One region of the Streptomyces sp. P13-3-3 genome, then DNA from elsewhere that is predicted to be linked to it. Evidence: riboswitches for the same ligand, from Rfam matches in the RefSeq annotation. Region 1 holds a riboswitch; each other region holds the start of a gene.

What was found. A riboswitch is a leader RNA that binds a small molecule or an ion and turns the genes downstream of it on or off. The one in region 1 is predicted to bind cyclic di-AMP.
Region 2: another riboswitch for cyclic di-AMP. It lies ahead of ACQZOG_RS03355 (transglycosylase family protein); the one in region 1 lies ahead of ACQZOG_RS13700 (M23 family metallopeptidase).
Region 3: another riboswitch for cyclic di-AMP. It lies ahead of ACQZOG_RS17210 (transglycosylase SLT domain-containing protein); the one in region 1 lies ahead of ACQZOG_RS13700 (M23 family metallopeptidase).

Annotation. Positions count from the first base shown of each region.
Region 1 covers NZ_CP192228.1:3,008,371-3,013,364, forward strand. Annotated here, with positions in the region: gene ACQZOG_RS13680 (aspartate aminotransferase family protein) at 1-752, shown strand, start outside; gene ACQZOG_RS13685 (helix-turn-helix domain-containing protein) at 830-1,453, shown strand; gene ACQZOG_RS13690 (DUF6126 family protein) at 1,450-1,578, shown strand; gene ACQZOG_RS13695 (tyrosine-protein phosphatase) at 1,613-2,410, opposite strand; cyclic di-AMP (ydaO/yuaA leader) riboswitch at 2,930-3,094, shown strand; gene ACQZOG_RS13700 (M23 family metallopeptidase) at 3,099-4,022, shown strand; gene ACQZOG_RS13705 (SGNH/GDSL hydrolase family protein) at 4,275-4,994, shown strand, end outside.
Region 2 covers NZ_CP192228.1:706,364-711,357, forward strand. Annotated here, with positions in the region: gene ACQZOG_RS03345 (cytochrome P450 family protein) at 1-448, shown strand, start outside; gene ACQZOG_RS03350 (transglycosylase family protein) at 641-1,585, shown strand; cyclic di-AMP (ydaO/yuaA leader) riboswitch at 1,805-1,973, shown strand; gene ACQZOG_RS03355 (transglycosylase family protein) at 1,978-2,688, shown strand; gene eno (phosphopyruvate hydratase) at 2,954-4,234, shown strand; gene ACQZOG_RS03365 (FtsB family cell division protein) at 4,334-4,810, shown strand; gene ACQZOG_RS03370 (DUF501 domain-containing protein) at 4,840-4,994, shown strand, end outside.
Region 3 covers NZ_CP192228.1:3,751,368-3,756,361, reverse strand. Annotated here, with positions in the region: gene ACQZOG_RS17220 (LolA family protein) at 1-747, opposite strand, end outside; gene ACQZOG_RS17215 (polyprenyl synthetase family protein) at 1,003-2,013, opposite strand; cyclic di-AMP (ydaO/yuaA leader) riboswitch at 2,582-2,709, shown strand; gene ACQZOG_RS17210 (transglycosylase SLT domain-containing protein) at 2,713-3,189, shown strand; gene ACQZOG_RS17205 (HAD family hydrolase) at 3,153-4,025, opposite strand; gene fahA (fumarylacetoacetase) at 4,290-4,994, shown strand, end outside.

The DNA.
Region 1 (4,994 bases):
TCCACGAGGCCCCGCCCGGCTATCTGCGGGCCGCGCAGGACCTGCTGCACCGGCACAAGGCGCTGCTGATCGCCGACGAGGTGCAGACCGGGCTCGGCCGCACCGGTGACTTCTACGCCTACCAGCACGAGGAGGGCGTGGAGCCGGACCTGGTGTGCGTGGCCAAGGCGCTGTCCGGCGGGTACGTGCCGGTCGGGGCCACGCTCGGCAAGGAGTGGATCTTCAGGAAGGTCTTCTCGTCGATGGACCGTGTGCTGGTGCACTCCGCCAGCTTCGGCGCCAACGCGCAGGCCATGGCGGCGGGCCTCGCGGTCCTGTCGGTCATGGAGGACGAACAGATCGTGGCGCACGTGCGCAGGGTCGGGGACCTGCTGCGGACCCGGCTGGCCGCCCTGACCGACCGGTACGAGCTGCTCGCCGACGTCCGCGGCCGGGGCCTGATGATCGGCATCGAGTTCGGGCGGCCCCGCTCGCTGAAACTGCGCTCGCGCTGGGCCATGCTCCAGGCGGCCCGCAAGGGGCTGTTCGCTCAGATGGTGGTGGTCCCGCTGCTCCAGCGGCACCGTATCCTCACGCAGGTGTCAGGGGACCACCTCGAGGTGATCAAGCTGATCCCCCCGCTGATCGTCGACGAGGGGGACGTGGACCGGTTCGTGGACGCCTTCACCGCGGTGATGGACGACGCCCACGAGGGCGGGCTCATCTGGGACTTCGGCCGGACCCTGGTGAAGCAGGCGGTCGCCAACCGCTGACCGCGACGAGCACGACGGGCTTTGCCTCTGAGGCAAGAAAATTGCCCCAAAGGCAAAGTCCGGTGCTTAATGGAGGCATGAGCTCCTCCGAGACCGAGCCGCGGGACGAGCCTGTCGGGGCCCTCCCCGCGGTCGCTCCTCAGCTGCGTGCCCTGCGCCGGCGGGCCTCCCTGACGCTGGAGGCCGCCGCACGGCAGGCGGGCCTGTCACCCGCCCACCTCTCCCGGCTGGAGACCGGACAGCGCCAGCCCTCGCTGCCGATGCTGCTCTCCCTCGCGCGGATCTACGGTACGACCGTCTCCGAGCTGCTCGGGGAGTCGGCCGTCGAGCGTGACGCCGTGGTGCGCGCCGCCGACATGGAACCCACCGAGGCCGGCGGCTGGACCTACTGGCAGGCCGGGGCCGCCGGGCGCGGCATGCAGGCCCTGCGGGTCCACGTGCCGCACGGCTCCCAGGGCGACATCGTGCGCGTCCACCCCGGCGAGGAGTGGCTGTACGTCCTCAAGGGGCGGCTGCGGCTGCGCCTCGGGGACACCCTCCACCGGCTGTCCCCGGGCGACAGCGCCCACTTCGACTCGCTCACCCCGCACCGCATCGCCGCGCAGGACCCCGACGGGGTCGAGCTGCTGTTCGTGCACACCCTGCTGCAGAGTCCCACGGCCGCCCTGTGCCTGGGCCCGACCCATGGAGAGACACCGTGACCGGCAAGGACATGGAGGAGAAGTTCCCGAGGGCCCTCTGGGTCAGGCTGTTCGTCTACGTCGTGGTCGGGCACCTCTTCGCGGCCTTCATCTACTTCCTCTTCGAGATCGCGCCGAAGAAGTAGCGGCCACGGGGCGAGGCGCGCACGGGGGCGGGTGTCAGTCGAGCAGGCGCTCGCGCAGCCGCTCCCGGTGGGCCGGGGTGAGCCCGAGCCCCTGTTCCAGGTAGGCGTCCACGCCGCCCCAGGTCTCCTCGACCGTGTCGAAGGCGGCCGCCAGATACTCCGCGCGCGCGTCGAAGAGCGGGCTGAGCAGCTCCATGACCTCGGGGGAGTAGGCGTCGGGGGAGCTGCCGCTGCGCCGCACCTTGTAGCGGCGGTGCTTGGCGTTGGACTTCAGGTAGTCCTCGACGATCGCGTCGCACTCCACACCCACGGCGAGCAGGGTCACCGCCACCGAGAGGCCCGCGCGGTCCTTGCCGGCCGCGCAGTGCATCAGCGCGGGGACGCTGTCCTCGGCGAGCGCGCGCAGCACCTGGGAGTGCTCGGGGGTCCGCTCCTTGATGATCGTGCGGTACGAGGTGATCATGCGGTCCGCGCCCTGGCCGTCGGCGAGGATCGCGCGCAGCTGGTCCAGGTCGCCGTCGCGCACCATCTTCCAGAACTCCGCGCCGTCGGCCGGGTCGCTCAGCGGCAGGTTGACGTTGCGCACGCCCGGCAGTGCCACGTCCGGGCCCTCCAGCTTCTGGTCGGCCGCGTTGCGGAAGTCGAACACGGTGTGCAGACCGAGCGAGGCGAGGAAGGCGGCGTCCTCCGCGGTGGCGTGGGCGAGGTGACCGCTGCGGAACAGCACCCCGTGCCGCACCCGCCGGCCGTCCACCGTGGGCAGCCCGCCCACGTCGCGGAAGTTGCGCACCCCGGTCAGCTGGGGCTCGGTCGACGGGATCTCCTGCGTCACGGACGGCTCCTCCCACTTCGCGCCGTCGCCGCGGCTCGTCGACGGGCACCACTCGACGATACGACATGGCTGCCAGGGGCAACGAGGTGTCGGCCGCCCTTGTGACGTTGGATTATGTCGCTTTCTGTTTGTTTCTGAGGCGGGATTCCGGAGCTCGTCCCGTCAAGATCAGGATGTCGCGATTGCGTCGACTGTCCTGCCCGACTTCATGATGAATGGGCGATCTGTCCGAATAAGACACTTGGGGATAACGTGCCCCGATAGCAAGGGATTTGAGGATGGAGTGCGTGAGCATCGTCATACCGGTGACCCTGTGCTGTCGCCATGCTCACGTAATTCCCCACCGTGACAAGGGAATTCACCTGCGGCTCACTCGTGGGATCGACGCACGGTGACGTCATTTCCGCCTTTCGATCACGGAAAAAGAGGGTTCGTGGGAACCCGCGCTTGTTTCGCCGCGTCGAGGTCGCTTACGTTCCCAACCGATCCGGACGGACGCCTAATCCTGCCGCCGCCCGGAGCCCGCACACACTGACCCGACGTACGGCAGGAGCGGGGGACCCACAGGTACAACTGCCTGTTCCGGGCCCCGGAAACAGGCTTGGGGTTAAGCCGCGCAGCAACGCGGCCGGACATCTCCAGTCCGCACCCGACAGCTCACCTCGTAGGCGCCGGAGAGGAATTCGTCATGCCCGCGAAGGGTAAGCACCGCCGTACCAAGGCCCAGCGTTTCACCCGCTCCATCGCCGTCGCCGGAACCGGTGGCGCCGCTCTCGCCCTGCCGCTCCTCGGCGCCACCGGCGCGCACGCCGCGACGCCGCAGTCCGCCCCCGAGACGTCGGTCCGGTCGCTCTCCGTCACCGGCCAGCAGGCCAAGGCCGAGAAGGGCGACGAGGCCCGCACGTACACCGTGAAGGCCGGCGACTACCTCGCCAAGATCGCCGAGGCCGAGCACGTCGACGGTGGCTGGAAGCAGCTCTACGCGGACAACCGCGAGGCCGTCGGTGACGACCCGTCGCTCATCCACCCGGGTCTGAAGCTCTCCATCGACGGCAAGGCCGCCAAGAGCGCCCCGAAGCAGTCCACTTCGCCGCAGGCCGCCGAGCCCGCCGCGCCCAAGGCGGAGAAGCCGGCCGAGAAGCCCGCGCAGAAGGCCGCCGAGGAGTCCTCCTCCGACGAGGCGTCCACGCAGACCGCCCCCGCCTCCGGCTTCACCTCCCCGGTGTCCGGCGGCAGCGTCGGCACCGCCTACAAGGTGGCCGGCAGCATGTGGTCCAGCGGCTACCACACCGGTGCCGACTTCGTCGTCCCGACCGGCACCCCCCTGAAGGCCGTCGGCGCCGGCACCGTCGTCTCCGCCGGCTGGGGCGGCGCGTACGGCAACCAGGTCGTCATCCAGCTGAACGACGGCCACTACGCCCAGTACGCCCACCTGTCCTCCCTGTCCGTCTCCGCGGGCCAGACGGTGAGCGCCGGCCAGCAGGTCGGTCTCTCCGGTGCGACCGGCAACGTGACCGGCCCGCACCTGCACTTCGAGATCCGCACCAGCCCGGACTACGGCTCGGACGTGGACCCGATCTCGTACCTCCGCGGCAAGGGCGTCTCCCTCTGACACCCGGAGCTCCGGCTCCCGAGCGGCACCCTTCCTGACACGCGCGCCGAAGGCCGACCCCGATCCACGGGGCCGGCCTTCGGTGTGTCCGGGCCCGTGCCGGGCGCGGGGCCGTACCTATTCCTGGCTTGGCCAAACCTTGAAGTGGCTTATCTCACCGCGCGTCAACCCCCGCCTACGGTCGCGTAGGTCACATCCGAAGGTGAATCATGTCCGGCTGTGGCAGACGATTCGAAGAGTGACAAGGCAACAGTGATCGGGTCGTACGTGGCGGTGGGGGACAGCTTCACCGAGGGCGTCGGCGACCCCGGGCCCGACGGGGCGTTCGTCGGCTGGGCCGACCGGCTCGCCGTTCTGCTCGCGGACCGCAGGCCCGAGGGCGACTTCCGGTACGTCAACCTCGCCGTACGCGGCAAGCTGCTGGACCAGATCGTGGCCGACCAGGTCCCCCGGGCCGTCGAACTCGCCCCGGACCTGGTCTCCTTCTGCGCGGGCGGCAACGACATCCTGCGCCCGGGCACCGACCCGGACGAGGTGGCCGAACGGTTCGAGAAGGCGATCGCCCAGCTCGCGGCGGCCTGCGGCACGGTTCTGGTGACGACCGGGTTCGACACCCGGGGCGTCCCGCTGCTCAAGCATCTGCGGGGCAAGATCGCCACGTACAACGGGCACGTGAGGGCGGTCGCCGACCGGTACGGCTGCCCGGTGCTCGACCTGTGGTCGCTGCGCAGCGTGCAGGACCGCAGGGCGTGGGACGCCGACCGGCTGCACCTCTCGCCCGAGGGACACACCCGCGTCGCACTGCGCGCGGGTCTCGCCCTCGGTCTGGAGGTGCCCGCCGATCCGGAGCAGCCGTGGCCGCCGCTTCCGCCGCGCGGCACGCTAGAGATCCGGCGGGACGACGTCCACTGGGCCCGCGAGTACCTCGTCCCGTGGATCGGGCGCCGCCTCCGCGGGGAGTCCTCGGGCGAC
Region 2 (4,994 bases), 2.3 Mb from region 1:
GCGGGCGCTGGCCGAGGGGGACCGCGGGCTGCTGGAGACCGGGGTGGAGGAACTGCTGCGCTACGACGGCCCGGTGGAGCTGGCGACCTGGCGGTTCGCCACGGAGCCGGTCGTCATCGGCGGGCAGCGGATCGAGACCGGCGACCCGGTGCTCGTCGTGCTGGCCGCGGCCGACCGGGACCCGGAGCGGTTCGACGACCCGGACACCCTGGACCTGGGCCGCCGCGACAACCAGCACCTGGGGTACGGGCACGGCATCCACTACTGCCTGGGCGCCCCGCTCGCGCGCCTGGAGGGACAGACCGCGCTCGCGACGCTTCTGACGCGCCTTCCGGACCTCCGGCTCGCCGCCGATCCGGCCGAACTGCGCTGGCGCGGCGGCCTCATCATGCGGGGACTCCGTACACTTCCGGTGGAATTCTCCCGTCCGTGTTCAGGACAGACCTGACCTTCCTGCCCGTGCCCGGGGGCCGGTGTGCGGAAACCTGAGGCATGCTCAACTCTGTGATCTTCATGTGATCTGCACGGCATGAACTTGTGACAAGTGATCGACTGCCTATACGTTCACCCATCAAGTACGGCGCGCCGCACGGTTTTGCTCGCCCGTACCGGTCCTTGTTGCCGAGTGAAAGGCTTCCGCATGCTCTCCGGGAACGGCCGACACCGTCGCCCCCGCCAGGCTCCGGCTCTGCTCGTCGCCGCCGGGGTGACCGGATCCGCGATCGCGATCCCGCTCCTCGGGGCGGGCGCCGCCAGCGCGGCGGACGGTGAGACCTGGGACCGGGTCGCGGAGTGCGAGAGCGGCGGCTCCTGGAGCCAGAACACCGGCAACGGCTACTACGGCGGCCTGCAGTTGACCCAGGACGACTGGGAGAACTACGGCGGTCTGGAGTTCGCGCCGAGCGCCGACGCGGCCAGCCGCAACCAGCAGATCACCGTGGCCGAGAGAATCCTCGCCGACCAGGGCGTCGGCAAGTGGCGCGCCTGCGGCCTGCTCACGGGCCTGAACCAGGACACCGGGTCCCCGGACGTCGACCCGGGCGTGCCGTCCGGCGCGGAGCAGGACGACACCCGGACCGGCGGGACGAGCACCCCGTCCGGTTCGCCGGAATCCGGTGATTCGTCCGCTTCTCCCTCTCCGTCGGCCACGTCGGGTTCACCCGATGCGTCCGGCGAGGCGAAGAGCGACGCGGACGCGAGTGCGTCCCCGTCCGCCTCCACCACCCGCGAAAGCGACGAGTCGGACAAGTCGGGCCGGAGTACCGGCTCTTCGGCCGCCACCGAGTCGGAGGACGGCGGTTCGGGCCGCCATCGCGGCCCCAGTGCGCAGGAGGACGTGACCGCCGACGCCGGGACCCCGTCGTCCGGCCGGCACGCCTCGCCCTCCACGGACACGCCCGCGGGGATCGCCGACGACCGCTACACGGTCCAGGACGGCGACAGCCTGGCCTCCATCGCCGACTCCCTTGCCCTGACCGGCGGATGGACGGCGCTCTACGTCGAGAACCAGCAGGTCATCGGCGACGACCCGAACCTCATCCTGCCCGGCCAGCGGCTCCTGGTGGACAGCGAAACCGCCGAATAGCGGTCGGAAACGGGCGGCCGAAGGCACCTGCGGGCGGCGGCAGTTGACGAAGCGATAAGGGTTGAATGTCCATAATAAGGACTGTGAGAGATAGGTCTCAGAGGCCCTGATCATCTTTGATATTCCACCGATCGCGTGCTTACGGTCGTGACCGCTCGCCATCGCGGGCCCCGGCTGCCGCCACGCCGAATCCTGCCAGTGGCAGCACGGGAACAGTCGTCGCGTCATGCGCCGTAGGCAGGAGCGGGGGACCCAGGTAAGTGCCGCGACCGGACGGTTGACGTCCGGTACGGCTCGGGGTGAAGCCGCGTCCCGGGAGGGACGTGGCCGGGCAACTCAACCGGCCCGAACCCGACAGCTCACCTCGTAGGCGTCGGTGAGGGGATCCATCCATGCTGTTTTCCGGCAAGGGCAAGCACCGTCGTCCGTCCAAGGCCACTCGCGCCATCGCCATCGCCGGTGTCACCGGCGCCGCCGTCGCCGGCCCGCTGATGGCGTCCGGCACCGCCTCCGCGGCCACCGCGTCCGAGTGGGACGCCGTCGCCCAGTGCGAGTCCGGCGGCAACTGGTCCATCAACACCGGCAACGGCTACTACGGCGGCCTGCAGTTCTCCGCCTCCACCTGGGCCGGCTACGGCGGCACCCAGTACGCGGCCACCGCCGACCAGGCCACCAAGGCCCAGCAGATCGAGATCGCCGAGAAGGTCCTCGCGGGCCAGGGCAAGGGCGCCTGGCCGGTCTGCGGCACGGGCCTGTCCAACGCCTCCTACGACGGCGGCTCCGCCGAGGGCTCCTCCCAGGAGTCCGGCTCCACCGAGTCGCGTGAGAGCGGGCAGAAGGCCTCCCGTTCCGCCGAGCGTCCGGCCGCCCCGGCCGCGCCGAAGGCGGAGAAGAAGGCCGAGAAGAAGACCGTCACCACCCCGACCGGCAAGAAGGTCGAGAAGGGCGACGGCGAGTACAAGGTCGTCAAGGGCGACACCCTCAGCTCGATCGCCGAGGAGCACGACGTCAAGGGCGGCTGGGCGAAGCTGTTCGACCTGAACGACGACATCGTCGACGACGCCGACCTCATCTACCCGGGCCAGCAGCTGCACCTGAAGTAAGGGCAGACCGCCAGGTCCCTCCCGTCCCCACGGGCTCCGCCCCGGTGCGTTTCTTCCCCCGTACGCACCGGGGCGGGGTCATGTCCGGACGCATTCCGGTCACGGTTTGCCGAACCTGCTTTGTTCCGTTGAGAAACAAAGTACGCTCGGTTCCGTCCATGAGGCGGGCGGCGAGATGGCCGATCGCCCGGAGCCGGTTAGGCTCGGACCCGCAGGGCCCCCGCGGCCCCGCTCACCCGCGTCACATCCCAAGAAGGAGATGCTCGTGCCGTCCATCGACGTCGTCGTAGCCCGGGAAATCCTGGACTCCCGAGGCAACCCCACGGTCGAGGTCGAGGTCGGCCTCGACGACGGCAGCACGGGTCGTGCCGCCGTCCCGTCCGGCGCCTCCACCGGCGCCTTCGAGGCCGTCGAACTTCGTGACGGCGACGCCGGCCGTTACCTGGGCAAGGGCGTCGAGAAGGCCGTGCTGGCCGTCATCGAGCAGATCGGCCCGGAGCTCGTCGGCTACGACGCCACCGAGCAGCGCCTGATCGACCAGGCGATGTTCGACCTGGACGCCACCGACAACAAGGGCTCGCTCGGCGCCAACGCCATCCTCGGCGTCTCGCTCGCCGTCGCGCACGCCGCCTCCGAGGCCAGCGACCTGCCGCTGTTCCGCTACCTGGGCGGCCCGAACGCGCACCTGCTGCCGGTGCCGATGATGAACATCCTGAACGGCGGCTCGCACGCCGACTCCAACGTGGACATCCAGGAGTTCATGATCGCCCCGATCGGCGCGGAGTCCTTCTCCGAGGCGCTGCGCTGGGGCGCCGAGGTCTACCACACCCTCAAGAAGGTGCTGAAGGGCAAGGGCCTGGCCACCGGCCTCGGCGACGAGGGCGGCTTCGCCCCCAACCTCGGCTCCAACCGCGAGGCCCTCGACCTCATCCTCGAGGCGATCAAGGAAGCCGGTTACACCCCCGGCGAGCAGATCGCCCTGGCCCTCGACGTGGCCGCCTCCGAGTTCTACAAGGACGGCGTCTACACCTTCGAGGGCAAGGAGCGCACGGCCGCCGAGATGACCGAGTACTACGCGGAGCTCGTCGACGCGTACCCGCTCGTGTCCATCGAGGACCCGCTGTTCGAGGACGACTGGGACGGCTGGAAGACCATCACCGACAAGCTCGGCGACAAGGTCCAGCTCGTCGGCGACGACCTGTTCGTCACCAACCCCGAGCGCCTGGCCCGCGGCATCGAGGAGGGCGCCGCCAACGCCCTGCTGGTGAAGGTCAACCAGATCGGCTCGCTCACCGAGACCCTGGACGCCGTCGAGCTGGCCCAGCGCAACGGCTTCAAGTGCATGATGTCCCACCGCTCCGGCGAGACCGAGGACGTCACCATCGCCGACCTGGCCGTCGCCACCAACTGCGGCCAGATCAAGACCGGCGCCCCGGCCCGCTCCGAGCGCGTCGCCAAGTACAACCAGCTGCTGCGCATCGAGGAGATCCTCGACGACGCCGCGGTGTACGCCGGCCGCAGCGCGTTCCCCCGCTTCAAGGGCTGACCTCACTCCCGCAGGAAGCGTCGTACGTACGTCCCCGTACCCGGTCCCGTACCGTGTGCGGGGACGTACGCGTGCAGGGGACGAACGAGAGGCGGGAACATGGCGGTGAAGGACCGGGACCGTTTCTCCACCGCGACCAGGATCCGGCTGATCGGTGAGCAGACCGCGGCCCGGGTCTACCGCTCGCAGACCAAGCGGCAGGCCCGCCGCTCGCGGCTGACCGGCCGCGCGGCCCTGCTCGCCCTGGTCCTCTGCTCCCTGGTCGTGGCCCTCGCCTACCCGATGCGGCAGTACGTCTCCCAGCGCGCGGAGATCGCCGACCTCCAGAAGGAGCAGGACGAGACCCGCCGGCGGGTCGAACGGCTGCGCGACCTGAAGGCCCGCTGGCAGGACGACGCGTACGCCGAGCAGGAGATCCGCAGGCGCCTGCACTACGTCATGCCGGGGGAGACCGGCTACATCGTCGTCGACCCGGCCGGCGCCGGCACCACGCGCGGCGACCTCCGCGCCGCCGACCGCCCCTGGTACGCCAACGTCTGGGACGGCGTCGACAAGGCCGACGCCGCCGCCCAGTGATTCCGACGGAACACCGCAGAAAGACACGTATGGACACCCCTCCGCCCACGACCCCGCGTACCGAGCCCACCGACGCGGACGTCGAGGCCTTCAAGCAGCAGCTCGGCCGGCCCCCGCGCGGGCTGCGCGCCATCGCGCACCGCTGTCCCTGCGGGCAGCCGGACGTCGTGGAGACCGCGCCGCG
Region 3 (4,994 bases), 740 kb from region 1:
CGGCATGCCCGTCTCGCCGTCCACGGCGATACTGACGGCGCCGACGGTGGAACCGGACTGCTTGGGCTCGACCACCAGCCGGTAGGCGTCGCGGCCGGCCACCTGGGCGGTGCCGTCGACCTTCACGGACGTGGTGTCGTCGACCGCCTTCAGCGCCTCCTCCGCGAAGTCCTTCGGCGTGGCCGGAGGCTGCTGCGCGCTCCGCTCCTTCGCGTCCGCCTCGTCGACGGTGGCGTGGTAGACCTCGTTGGACGCGCTGTCGTAGCCCCAGACGTCCTTGCCGTTGTGGATGAGGCTGTACTCGGCCGCGTTCTCCAGCAGGGACAGCTTCTGGCGGTCCGGGCCGTCGGCGGCGACGCGCAGGGTGTGCGTGCCGGACGCCAGTTCGGTGAGCCGGCCGGACGGGTCGGCGGAGGAGCCGCCCTCGCCGTCGCCGCCGCCCGTGGCGCCGGAGAGCAGGCCGCTCTCCAGCCCGCCGAGGTTCGGCAGCCCCAGGTCGGTGGTGATCTTCACGGTGCCGGACAGCCGCTCCACGTCCGACTGCGCGATCTTCTCGATGAGCTGTGCGGCGGTGATGTCCGGCAGGTCGGGGTCGCCGGAGTCGGCGAGCGCCGGGACGAGTCCGATCGTCGCGGCCGCCACGCCCATCACGGTGACGGGGACCACGTACCGCGCGGCCTTGCGGCGCCCGGCGCGCGGCTCCTCCTCCCCCGCGGTCGTCGTGTCGTCGGATTCGTACGGTGCCATGTGTGCCCTCCGTCGTCGCGGCGGCTTCCGTCCCGTGTCCTCGCACCAGTTCGGCCCGAGCCGCCATTCTCACCCGAACCGGTGAGAAGTGGTGTTCTCCGTCGTGGTCCATCTGACCAAATCGGGGGGACGGAAGCGTCAGACCGCGGGCTCAACTCCGCGTACTGCTGCGGTATGACACGGGACGAGGGCGCCTGCCCCGCCCCGTAGGGGTCACCCGGGGACCGGAGGCGTACGGGGGACGGCGGGGGCGGGTCAGCCGGCCCGGTGCACCACGGCGTCGCACAGCTCGACGAGCGCCGACTTGGCGGGCCCTTCGGGCAGCGGCGCGAGGGCGGCGCGCGCCTCCTCGGCGTAGCGCACGGTGTCCCGGCGGGCCTGGCCGAGCGCGGGGTGGGCGCGCAGCAGGCGCAGCGCCTCGGCGTGCCGGGCGTCGTCGGTGAGGTCGGAGTCGAGCAGCTCGCACAGGGCGAGGTCCTCGGCGAGCCCGAGCCGGGCCGCACGCTCGCGCAGGCGCAGCACGGGGAGGGTGGCGATGCCCTCGCGCAGGTCGGTGCCGGGGGTCTTGCCGGACTCGTGGGAGTCGGAGGCGACGTCGAGGACGTCGTCGGCGAGCTGGAAGGCGACACCGAGGCGCTCGCCGTACTGGGTGAGGACGTCGACGACGGTCTCGTCGGCGCCGGACATCATCGCGCCGAACCGGCAGGAGACGGCGACGAGGGAGCCGGTCTTGCCGCCGAGCACGTCCAGGTAGTGGTCGACCGGGTCGCGGCCGTCCTGCGGGCCCGCGGTCTCCAGGATCTGGCCGGTGACCAGCCGCTCGAACGCCTCGGCCTGCACCCGCACGGCCTCCGGGCCGAGGTCGGCCAGGATGTGGGAGGCGCGGGCGAAGAGGAAGTCGCCGGTGAGCACGGCGACCGAGTTGCCCCAGCGGGCGTTCGCGCTCGCGACCCCGCGCCGCACCTCGGCCTCGTCCATCACGTCGTCGTGGTACAGCGTGGCCAGGTGGGTGAGCTCCACCACGACGGCCGACGGCACGATGCCGGGCGCGTAGGGGTCGCCGAACCGGGCGGCGAGCATGACGAGCAGCGGACGGAACCGCTTGCCGCCGGCCCGCACCAGGTGCTGGGCGGCCTCCGTGATGAACGGCACCTCGCTCTTGGTGGCTTCGAGCAGCCCTTCCTCGACAGCCGTCAATCCGGCCTGGACATCGGCTTCCAGAGCCTGGTCCCGCACGCTCAGCCCGAACGGCCCGACGACGGTCACGAGGGGTCTCCTGTCTGCTGGTGTCTGCTGGCGGTTACACGGTTTGTCGATAGGTCGCTGCCACCACTCGAGTCAGCGTATCCGGTCAGGTTTCGATCACCGCCAGGGCCCGGGGTCACAAGCAGGGCGATACGGGATCAGAAGCGGAGTGTTTTTGATCGGCTGATAACAACGGACATACCTCGGCTTCCCGGACACAGTGACCCGCGCACCATCCTGCACCACCCCTGAGTCCGATTTGCCGTCATTGGTGGGCTAATTCCCCTTGGCCACAAATGCGCTCACGGTCACCGTCCCGTGAGGTGAGTCACGCGCCGGACGGCCTCCGGGACACCCTCGCACACGTCCGTCATCCCGCTCCACACAACGGAGTTGACGCTTGGCGATCGCAAAGGATCAAGCACGCAAAACCACCCATTCCAAGATCAAACGGGGTGTGGCGTGATCGTCGCACTTGTTCCCGACATGTGCTCTCGCATACGTTCCGGGCCTGCCGGGTGGACGCCGAGTCCTGCCGCCACCCGCATCACACCCGACGACCAACTCACGCACGGCAGGAGCGGGGGACCCAGGTAAGTCGCCGTACCGGACACGCGCCGGGACGGCTCGGGGTGAAGCCATGCCCGCAGGGGCACGGCCGGGCACTCTCCCGCCCGAACCCGACAGCTCACCTCGCAGGCGTAGGAGAGGAACCCAGACATGCCCGTCATCGCTTCGTCGCGCCGCCGCCTCGTCCGCTCCCTCGCCGTCGCCGGCACCGGCGTCGCCGTGGTCGCGCTGCCGCTGTTCGGCGCCACCAGCGCCTCCGCGGCCCCCTCGGCCCAGGCCACGGCCGCCGCCTCCACGACCGCGTACCCGGACAACCTCGACGGCTGGATCCGCGAGGCGATGGACGTCATGGCGCAGAACGGCATCCCCGGCTCCTACGACTCCATCCACCGCAACATCATGCGGGAGTCGTCCGGCAACCCGGCCGCCATCAACCTGTGGGACTCCAACGCCGTGAAGGGCACCCCGTCGAAGGGCCTGCTCCAGGTCATCGACCCGACCTTCCAGGCGTACCACGTGCCCGGCACCGCCTTCGACCCGTTCGACCCGGTCGCCAACATCGCCGCGGCCTGCAACTACGCCGCCGACCGCTACGGCTCGATCGACAACGTCTTCGGCGCGTACTGAGCCGACCTCTGACGGCCGAGAGCGGCCGTCTGCCCGAACAGTCGCTCGAGGACGACGGCCACGCCGTCGTCCTCGTTCGACAGGGTGACCTCGTCGGCCACCGCCTTCAGCTCGGGGTGCGCGTTGGCCATGGCGACGCCGTGGCCCGCCCACCGGAACATGGGGACGTCGTTCGGCATGTCCCCGAAGGCGACCGTGTCCTCGGGGCGCAGCCCCAGGTGCTCGGCGGCCAGCGCGAGACCGGTCGCCTTGGTGACCCCGCACGGCTGGAGCTCCACCGTGCCCGGCCCCGACATGGTGACCGTGGCCAGCGAGCCGACCACCGACCGGGCCGCCGCCGCCAGCGCGTCGTCCGACAGCTCCGGGTGGCGCAGCAGCACCTTGCTGATCGGCCGCTCCCACAGGTCGTCCCGCCGCTCCACCCGCACCGACGGCAGCTTCGGGTGCGGCATCCGGTAGCCCGGCTCGATCAGCGTCAGCCCGTCGACCCCGTCCTGGTCGACCGCGGCGTACACCTCCCCCACCTCGGCCTCGATCTTGCCGAGCGCGGTCTCCGCCAGCTCCCGGTCCAGCCGGACCGACCACAGCATCCGCCGCGCGGCGGCGTCGTAGACCTGCGCGCCCTGTCCGCACACCGCGAGCCCCGTGCAGCCGAGGTCGTCGAGCAGCGACCGCACTCTGGGGGCCGGCCGGCCGGTCACCACGAGGTGCCGGACACCGGCCCGCTCCGCCCGGGCGAGGGCGGCGAGGGAGCGGTCGGAGAGGGTGTCGTCACCGCGCAGCAGCGTCCCGTCCAGGTCGGTGGCGATGAGAGAACAATCGGTGGGTGCGGCCATGATCAGAGAATACGGACAAGAGGACCGTCCGATTCACCGCGCCCGTATGCCCGCGCATTGGGTGCGTTTTGCCTTCTTGTGCCGCCGATACGCGACCGGTTGAGACCTGTTTTCCCTTTTGACCGGAACACGGTGCGCTCCACGGGCCCCCGGCTCCGGGAGTCGTCCCTGATAACAGGGGCCCATCGGGACGCGACCCCGTAACGTGTGGCACGGCCACGGACACGTGGCCCACCCGCGCACACGAAAGCGAGGCAGCACCCGATGCCCCCCTTCGATGTCCCCGAGGGCGACCCCTTCGGCCCGCACAACCTGCCGTACGGCGTCTTCTCGCTCCCCGGCTCGGCGGAGCGCACCGTGGGCGTCCGGCTGGGCGACCACGTCCTCGACGCCGGCGCGGCGGCGCACGCCCTGGGCTCCCCCTACGCCTCCCTGCTCGCCCGCCCCACCCTCAACCCGCTGCTGGCGGCGGGCCGCACGGCCTGGTCGGACGTGCGCCGCGCGCTCACCGCGTGGGTGACGGTCCCGGCGCACCGGGAGACCGTCGAGCCGTTCCTCCACCCGCTGTCCGAGGTGACCCTCCATCTGCCGTTCGAGGTCGCGGACTACGTCGACTTCTACGCCTCGGAGAACCACGCGCGGAACGTCGGGCAGATCTTCCGCCCCGACGCCGAGGACTCCCTCACCCCCAACTGGAAGCACCTGCCGATCGGTTACCACGGCCGCTCCGGCACCGTCGTGGTGTCCGGCACCGACGTCGTGCGCCCCTCCGGACAGCGCAAGGCGCCCGCCGACCCCGCCCCGGTCTTCGGCCCGTCCGTGCGGCTGGACATCGAGGCCGAGGTCGGCTTCGTCGTCGGCGTCCCCTCCGAGCAGGGCAGGACCGTCCCGCTGAGCGCCTACCGCGACCACGTCTTCGGCCTGTGCCTGCTCAACGACTGGTCCGCCCGCGACATCCAGGCCTGGGAG